DNA from 2 places in the Mesorhizobium sp. M5C.F.Cr.IN.023.01.1.1 genome. Region 2 is predicted to be linked to the other one. Evidence: riboswitches for the same ligand, from Rfam matches in the RefSeq annotation. Region 2 holds a riboswitch; the other holds the start of a gene.
The links. A riboswitch is a leader RNA that binds a small molecule or an ion and turns the genes downstream of it on or off. The one in region 2 is predicted to bind cobalamin.
Positions count from the first base shown of each region.

Region 1: it holds a riboswitch for cobalamin, as region 2 does, so the genes downstream of both, EOA78_RS21870 (CbtB domain-containing protein) here and EOA78_RS22250 (aromatic ring-hydroxylating dioxygenase subunit alpha) in region 2, are expected to answer to the same signal.

Region 1 covers NZ_RZSU01000058.1:36,791-41,192, forward strand. The annotation lists gene EOA78_RS21855 (DUF1624 domain-containing protein) at 1-124, opposite strand, end outside; gene EOA78_RS21860 (SRPBCC family protein) at 215-547, opposite strand; gene EOA78_RS21865 (gamma-glutamylcyclotransferase) at 635-1,327, shown strand; cobalamin riboswitch at 1,394-1,589, shown strand; gene EOA78_RS21870 (CbtB domain-containing protein) at 1,626-1,805, shown strand; gene EOA78_RS21875 (CbtA family protein) at 1,821-2,597, shown strand; gene cobU (bifunctional adenosylcobinamide kinase/adenosylcobinamide-phosphate guanylyltransferase) at 2,590-3,117, shown strand; gene cobO (cob(I)yrinic acid a,c-diamide adenosyltransferase) at 3,119-3,736, shown strand; gene cbiB (adenosylcobinamide-phosphate synthase CbiB) at 3,890-4,402, opposite strand, start outside.
Region 2 covers NZ_RZSU01000060.1:36,195-40,596, reverse strand. The annotation lists partial or broken gene EOA78_RS22255 (FAD-binding oxidoreductase) at 1-727, opposite strand, end outside; gene EOA78_RS22250 (aromatic ring-hydroxylating dioxygenase subunit alpha) at 751-1,998, opposite strand; cobalamin riboswitch at 2,211-2,414, opposite strand; gene EOA78_RS22245 (DUF680 domain-containing protein) at 2,937-3,143, shown strand; gene EOA78_RS22240 (DUF680 domain-containing protein) at 3,234-3,458, shown strand; gene EOA78_RS22235 (DUF680 domain-containing protein) at 3,531-3,746, shown strand; gene ugpC (sn-glycerol-3-phosphate ABC transporter ATP-binding protein UgpC) at 3,907-4,402, opposite strand, start outside.

The sequences.
Region 1 (4,402 bases), on a different contig from region 2:
CGAAGAATTCGAGATCCCAGGTGAAATGGTAACTCGCCATGGCAAGCAAAGCGACGCCGCGGGCGACGTCGATGGCGATGATGCGCTTGGATCGGTCCTGAACGGTCGGCGTAGGAATGCTCATGGTCTCGCAATCTGATTCAGCACTGCAAGACGACTATCATGGTTGCCCCCGACAAAAGAAGGCGGGCCAACCCACTTCGATGTTCAGGGCTTAGGCTGAGGCGTTTCGTGCCGTTCGCGCACCCAGTTGTGGAAGCGATGCAAATTCATATTCCTCGGGCATCAGCACGCCGGCCTTGTGGCGCATCGAGCGCAGGCCTTTCTGGTTGATCTCGCAGATATTAGCGTCTTCCTCCAGCACCTGCCTGCCGAAGGCGACGATGTTGTCGATATCAGCCGTTGGATCGGCGAGCGCTTCGGGCGAAAAAAGCCATTCGGCGGTCAGTTCGGTCTGCTCCGAGCCGAGCGGCACCAGCCGCACGGTCCTGACATAGTCGACATGGCCGACGATGAAGGCTGGCTCCTGAGATGCTCCAGCCGACATCCCGGCTATTCGTTTGTCAATTGGGGCGAAAGCATTGCCGGATTCGGTCGTGATGCCTAATCATGCCGGAAGCGAAGGGATTGTGACATGACCGCACGACAGATGTCGCTAACAGCCGAACTGGTGGCGCGCTGTTGGCGCGAGATCGAGGATGCCGGTCCCAATCCGGACGCGGCGCATCTGGATGACCGCGACTATGACGCAATGCTCGACGAATTCCAGGCTGAACTCCCAGCCTCCGAACCGCTGTGGTTGTTCGGCTATGGCTCACTGATTTGGAAGCCGGAAATCGACCACGTCGAGGAACGTGTCGCCGTAGCGCGCGGCTGGCACAGGTCTTTTTGCATGAACATGACGCGCTGGCGCGGCACCAAGCAGAGCCCGGGGCTGATGATGGCGCTGGACCGTGGCGGACAGTGCAAGGGTGTCGCCTTTCGGCTGAGCGATGGCGATCGCCGCGCGCAGCTCGACAAGCTTTTTCGGCGTGAGGTGACGCTGAAGCCGACGAGCTATCGTCCGCGCCTGCTCTCGCTGGCAAGCGACAGCGGGCCGTTCAAGGCGCTGGCCTTCGTCATCAACCGCAAGGGGACGACCTATGCCGGACCGCTCGGGGAAGACGAGGTGGCCGAAAAGCTCTCCACATCCTGCGGGCACTGGGGATCAGGCGCCGACTACCTATACAACACGGTGAAAAACCTGGAAGGGCGCGGCATTCACGACCGCCATCTGTGGCGGCTGCAACAGCTGGTTGCCGAGCGGATCACTGCCTCGAAGCCTTGAGACCGCGTGGCGCATTCGCGCTGGTAGCTGGCGGAATTTGGTTTGCCGGGCGCGACGATCCTGCCTATAGTCGCAGCCGTCGTCGGTTCCGTTAGGGACCAAGAGGGAATGCGGTGAGGGTGAATTTCTGCCCAATGCCGTGGCTGCCCCCGCAACTGTGTGCGGTAGTCCGCTCCATATGCCACTGAAGAGTTTCTTCGGGAAGGTGGGGAAGGGCGTTGATCCGCGAGCCAGGAGACCTGCCGGCGACAGGAAAACTGACTTCTATGCCCTCGGGTGGAGGGCGAAAGGACAAGACATGAACACCGCTTCCGTCTCGCTCGGCGCTTCCGTCTCCTCGCAGTCGCGCTTCGTGCAGCTGGCGCTTGCTGCATTTCTCGGCATTTTCGTCATGGGCTTTGTCGGCTTCTCGCAAATCGATGCGGTCCACAATGCCGCCCACGACTATCGCCATTCGATGGCGTTTCCCTGCCACTGACGAGGGGCTGACATCATGACACTGTTTCGCAACGTCGTGTTCATCGCGGCGATCGCAGGGCTTGTGGCTGGCGTCGTTCTCGCCTGCATGCAGGCCTATGCCACCGTGCCGCTCATTCTGAAAGCGGAGGTCTACGAACAGGCCGGCGGTGGTCACACGCATGACCATGCCGCGGCGTCAGCCGCGAACGCCGGGGACACGAATGCCATGACCAGCGCGGCGCCAGCGCCGGCCGAAGCTGCCGCTCCGGAAGAGGAGGGCTGGACGCCGGCCGATGGCTTCGAGCGCTTCGCCTTCAATGTCGTTGCCAATGTGGTCACCGGCATCGGTTTTGCGCTGATCCTGGTCGCCGCTTCGGAGTTCGCCGGCGGCATCGGCAATTGGCGTCAGGGCCTGTTCTGGGGCTTTGCCGGCTTTGCCGTATTCACGCTGGCTCCGAACCTTGGCCTGCCGCCCGAATTGCCGGCGATGCCGGCGGCCGATCTCACCCAGCGCCAGATCTGGTGGACGGCGACCGTGATGGCGACCGCGGCCGGTCTTGGCCTGCTTGCCTTCCGCAAGTCGTTGCCACTGGCGCTGATTGCCGTAGCGTTGATCGTGGCTCCGCATATCGTCGGCGCGCCGCAGCCCGACAGTTTCGAATCGCCGATCCCAGAAGGCCTGCATCACCAGTTCGTGGTGGCGGTGACGCTGACCAATCTGGTGTTCTGGCTGGTGCTCGGCGCCATCGTCGGCGTGGTGCGTGGCCGCTTGACCGGCACGGCGACCGGCCTGCGCGACAGCTTTGCCTGATCGCATTGCCCCCGGCGGGGCGCTGACCCTGGTCATCGGCGGTGCGCGCTCCGGCAAGAGCGCGCATGCCGAAAAATTGGCGACGGCCTGCCCGGCGCCGTGGGCCTATATCGCCACGGCGCAAGCCTATGACGACGAGATGCGCGAACGTATTGCGCTGCATCGGTCGCGGCGCGGTGAGGGCTGGACGACCATCGACGCGCCGCTCGATCTCGTCGGCGCGATCGAGGCGCTGCCTGACGGCCGGCCCGTCCTGATCGACTGCCTGAGTTTGTGGCTGACCAACCATATGCTGGCCGAACATGACGTTGAGGCCGAATGCCGGGGGCTGGTGGATGTGCTGTCACGACCGCGCGGGCCGTGGTTCGTGGTTTCCAACGAGGTCGGCCAGGGCATCGTGCCGGACAATGCGTTGGCTCGCCGGTTTCGCGATGCCGCCGGCCGGCTCAACCAGCAAGTCGCGGCAGTGTCCGATACGGTGCTGCTGATGGTGGTGGGGCTGCCGCTCAAGGTGAAGTGACATGACTGATACTATCGATCCCACTGACGAGGAGCGCCATCGCGCCAAGATGGCCAAGCGCAAAGCGGTGCAGGACGCCGAGGTCGCGGCAAAGACGGTCGAGAAGGGGCTGCTGATCGTCAACACCGGGCCCGGCAAGGGCAAGACCACCGCCGCCTTCGGGCTGGCGCTGAGGATGCTCGGCTACGGCAGGCGCGTCGGCGTCGTCCAGTTCATCAAGGGCAAATGGCACACCGGCGAGAAGGACGCCTTTGCCGCCTTCGGCGACCGGGTCGTCTGGCACACGATGGGCGAGGGTTTCACCTGGGAGACACAGGATCTGAAGCGCGACATCGCCGCCGCCGAGGCGGCCTGGGCCAAGGCGCTCGAGCTGATGGCCGATCCATCGATCAGCCTTCTGGTGCTCGACGAGCTGAACATCGCGCTGCGCTACGATTATCTCGATCTCGACAAAGTGGTGGCGGCGCTGAAAGAGCGCCGCCAAAACCTGCATGTCGCCGTCACCGGCCGCAATGCCAAGCCGGCGCTGGTCGATGCCGCCGATCTCGTCACCGAGATGGGCGCGACCAAGCATCACTTTTCCGCCGGCGTGAAGGCACAGCAAGGCATAGAGTTCTGACCCGCGCGCTTGAGGCTTCAAGTTGCTTTGTGACGGCAATTATGCTATGGATTTATACATGGTGCTGATTTGCGCCAGCGACCCGCCGCCGAGGCGGGTTTTTTATTTTAGCCGATCTTGGCCGGTCGCGTTTCTGATCTGCATTGAACGTCGTCAGGCGGCGATGACAATCACCGACAGCAAGCCGAACAGCGCGATCAGCAAAAAGTCGGCGACCCGATAGAGTTTCAGCGCCCGCCTGATGTCGGCGCTCTCGGCATCGCGGTGGCCGCCTTCGCCCATGAACGCATCGTCGACCATGACGCCGTCATAGGAACGCGGGCCGGCGAGCGCCAGGCCGAGCGCGCCGGCCATCGCCGCCTCCGGCCAGCCGGCATTAGGCGAGCGGTGCTTTTTCGCGTCGCGCCGCACGGTGCGCCAGGCGTTGCCGGCATCGGCGCCCTTGACGAAGAAAGAGGCACCCACGATGAGCAGTGCGGTCAGCCGCGACGCCGGCAGGTTGATCAGATCGTCGAACCGCGCTGCCGCCCTGCCGAAGGCCTCGTGGCGCGGGGTGCGGTGGCCGATCATCGAATCGGCCGTGTTGGCGGCCTTGTAGGCGACGCCGCCGGCCAGCCCGCCGACGCCGATCCAGAAGACGGGCGCGACGACGCCGTCGGAAAAATT
Region 2 (4,402 bases):
CGGCCGCCTCAAGCATCTGCCGCACGGCGCGCATGAACGGGTCGGGGCCGCAGCAGAAGATTTCGCGCTCGCGAAAATCGGGCGCCAGCAGCGGCAGCCGTATCGCGTCGATCCGGCCCATATGGCCGAACCAGCCCTCGCGGCTGGAGCGTTCCTCGATCATGAAGCCGAGCGACAGGCCCGGCATGCGGCTGCCGAGCAGTTCGAGCTCCTTGCGGAAGATGATCTCCTCGGGCTTTCGTGCGCAATTGACGAAGCCGACGTCCGTCCATGGCGCGCAGTCGTTCAGCCAACGCAGCATCGACATCATCGGCGTGACGCCGGAGCCGGCCGAAATGAACAGATACTTGGCCGCGGGGTGGCTGTGCAGCGAAAAGTCGCCCGCCGGCCCATAGGCCTTCACGTGCACGCCGGGTTTCAGATTGTCGAACATCCAGCGTGTGCCGAGGCTGCCGGCCTGCGCTTTCACCGTCACCGCGATCGAGAACGGCCGCGACGGCGAGGACGACAGCGTATAGGTCCGCATCAGCGGGCCGTCAGTGGTCGGCAGTTCCAGCGTCACGAACTGCCCCGGTCTGTAGCGGAACCAGGTCTGGTTGTCGGAGCGGAAGGTGAAGGTCTTCACGTCAGGCGCCTCGTCGCTGACGCCGATCACTTCCAGCACCTGAAGCCTGTCGTTCCAAGGCGCCATCTCGTCAAGATGGCGGTAGAGCCCGAGATCCGTCATCGCATTCACACCCTTGACCTTTCTCAGGCGACGCTGCGCAACGCCGGCCGGCCGTCCTCGGCAAGGCGCGGCCCGATGAAGGAGGCGTACCATTCGACGAACTGGATGACGCCGCCCTCATGCAGTTCAGAATAGGGGCCGGGCTCATAGGCCGGCGACAGGATGCCGAAGGCGTTTTCCTCGACGATGCGGCGGTCCTGGTCGTTGGTCTCGGTCCAGACATGGGTAAGCTCGGCGAGATCGTAATCGACGCCTTCGACCGCGTCCTTGTGGACGAGCCATTTGGTGGTGACGGCCGTTTCCGTGGCGCTGATCGGCAGCACGCGGAAGGTGACGGCATGGTCGCCGAGGATGTGGTTCCAGGTCGTCGGATAGTGGTAGAGCAGCAGCGAGCCGATACGGTCCGTGGAAACGCTGTCGGAAAGGTTCTTCCTCACCGCGCGCTTACCCGTCATCGTATAGCTGACGGCGTCGCGCAGCAGCGGCGCGCGGGTGGCGCGATACTGCCCGGCCGGATCGATGCGGAACTTGCTCGGCAAGCCCGCCGCCTCGCATCTCGCCCAGTGCGCGAGCATCTCCGGATCGCTATGGGCGCCCTGCACGCCAGTCACGGTCGGCGCTTCCGGGAATGTCTTGCACAGTTCCGGATGGTTGCCGGCGCAATGGTAGCACTCGCGGTTGTTTTCCCAGACGAGCTTCCAGTTGCCCTTCTCGACGATGGTCGATTCGAAGGCGATTTTTGCCTCCCGCAGCCGGTGCGGCAGGAGGTAAGGCTCGATCATGGCGCGCATCGGCGCGAAATCGGCAGGCTCCTTGGCCAGGCAGATGAAGATGTAGCCGCCAACGCTTTCGCAAGCCACCGGCTTCAGGCTGAACTGACTCTTGTCGAAGCCGTCCGCCATCTGCCTTGCGAACAAAAGCCGGCCATCCAACTCGTAGGTCCACTGGTGATAGGGGCAGACGAGCTTCGCCGCCGTGCCTTTGTCGGCGTTGCAGACGCGGCTGCCGCGATGCCGGCAGGAATTGTGGAAGGCATTGATCCTGCCTTGCTGGTCGCGGACCAGCACGACCGGATAGTCGCCGATCTGGGCAGTGATGTAGCTGCCCGGCTTCGGCAACTCGCAATCGTGGCCGATGAACAGCCAGTCGCGATACCAGATCAGCTCCATGTCGAGCTTGAAGAAATCGGCATCGGTATAGAAGGGCTGCTCGAGCGAATAGCGTTCCCTGCGGCCGTGCAAGAGCCTCAGCATATCGTTGCGCGCATCCATGTCCTGTCCTCATAGCCGTCGCATCGGACCGAAATCGGAATCGATTCGGAAAGCACGATGCGCAATTCAAAGTCTTGGAGCGTACTTTGTGCGTCCAAATGGACGCACGTCGCTCCAAAGACTGAACTGGTGGTGATGGAGGAAGGATCGCTCGCAGGCCGGCAACAGGCCAGACATGCATTATCCACCTCTTGACCGCCCACCGCGATCAGTCGAGTCTAGAAATCTCGGGCTGGTTTCCGGGCTCTGGAGTGTCCTTGCGGACTCATCGCGACACCTTCCCAAGCTTGTGGCCCAGTGGTCTCCCGTTGCGACTTGAACTCCACCACCGTTGCGGGGGCAGCGCCGGGTTCTGACCGGCTTCCCAATTCTCCGCTTCGTCGTCACAAAGCGGCACCTGAGATGGCGTGATCTAATCATGACGGCCGGCTGACTGTCGGCATGAAAGCGACATCGTATCCATGCGGCGCGACACGGCCGGCGAAACCTGTTGGCCGGGATTTGAGGGGGATGAAATTGCATTCGGCTGCGAGCGCTGCCGGTTCTGAAAGCATGCCGGATCTAGCCATTGCAGGGCGCCGAAATGCCTAATGATTCGACAACAACTCCAACACAGGTTTTTAAGCCGCTTCTAAAATCGAACCGAACGGTTCGTTTCTGTTGACAGTGCGTGCATGAGGCTGTGAACGCAGGTCCGGCAATCCGTCAAATGGTCGAATGGCGCCTTTGGCATAAGCCTCTGAAAACAAAACGTAAAATAACGCTATTAGGAGCATCTGGTACAATTTCAAGGTGTAGATTCTTGGTCCACACGGAACAACTTAGTGATTGGAATCCGCCGAATGGCCTTCCCACATCGGGGCTGTCCGAACGACGCGAATTCCTCCCAAGACACCCCGCTAGACGGACGGAAAATTAAAGATACTGGAGTACCAAAAATGAAAATGATTGCTCTTACTGCCGTCGCCGTTCTGGCCATCACCGGCAGCGCCTTTGCTGGCAGCGACCATTTTGGGTCCAACGGCGCCAACCAGCCGGCCGCTGCGGTCGACAACAGCTCGTACACGGCTTCCATTCAGAAGCCGGCTCACGCTGAAAAGCCCGTTGTCCAGGGCGCCGACCGCAACCTTTTCGGCAACAATTAACAGCTGATCCCAAACAGCAGAGCGGCGTTGTCTTTCATAAAGACCGCGGCCGCCGCGCTGAGGGGATACGACAATCCAGGAGTACTAGAAATGAAGAAGATCATTCTTGCCGCCGCCGCCATTCTGGCCGTCTCCGGCAGCACTTTTGCCGGCAGCGACAATTTTGGATCGAACGGCGCCAACCAGCCCGCCGCTGCAGTCGACAACAGCTCGTACACGGCTTCGATTCAGAATTCGGCTTCGGCGCAGAAGCCGGTTCCGGCTGACGAGAAGCCCGTCCACGGCAGCGACCGTAACCTCTTCGGCAACAACTAATGTCGATCCCAACAGCAGCGGCGGCATTTGCCCGCCGCGCTGGTGGAACACGAAAAATCCAGGAGTACTGAAATGAAGAAGATCGTTCTTGCGACCGCCGCCGTTCTGGCCGTCGCCGGCAGCGCATTTGCCGGCAGCGACAATTATGGATCGAACGGCGCCAACCAACCGGCCGTTGCGGTCGACAGCTACACGGCTTCGATCCAGAATTCGGCCCCGGCGCAGAATCCGGTTCCGGCTGACGAGAAGCCTGTCCACGGCAGCGACCGCAACCTGTTCGGCCGCTAACAGCGACCTGAACGCATTGGAGTAATTCCAGGAAAAGTGTATAGCGGTTTTCCGTCCGGAATTGCGGAAAAACAAAGAGTTAGAGCGGCGGGCTTTGCCCGCCGCTCTTGTTTTTTTGCCTTCGCCAAACTGCCTGTACCAAGCAGTTAGGCCGCGGGCCTCAGGCTGCCTTTGCTTCCGCTTTGTGGAGTGTGAAGGAATGTCCGTCGGCATCGAAAATATGCAGGTCGCCGGCATCGGCATTCAACCGCAGCGCAGCACCCCGCTTGACCTCGACATTGCCGGGCAGCTTCGTCACCAGCGGCAGGTCGGCGCGGCCGATGTCGACATAGACGAGCTGAACCTCGCCGAGCTGCTCGACATAGTCCACCGTGCCCTCGAAAAGATAATCCGCGCCGGTGGCGATCATCAGATCCTCCGGCCGCACGCCGAAGCTCACCGAAGCGCCCTTCACCGACGCCGGCGTGGCGATCGGCACCGTCGCCTTGCGCCCGCCGACATGACTGACGACGGTCGGGTCGCCTGATTTGTCGATCGTCGCCGGCAGGATGTTCATTGCCGGCGAGCCGATGAACTGGGCAACGAACAGATTGCCGGGTTTCTTGTAGAGATCCATCGGCGTGCCGACCTGCTCGATATGGCCCTCCTTGAGCACA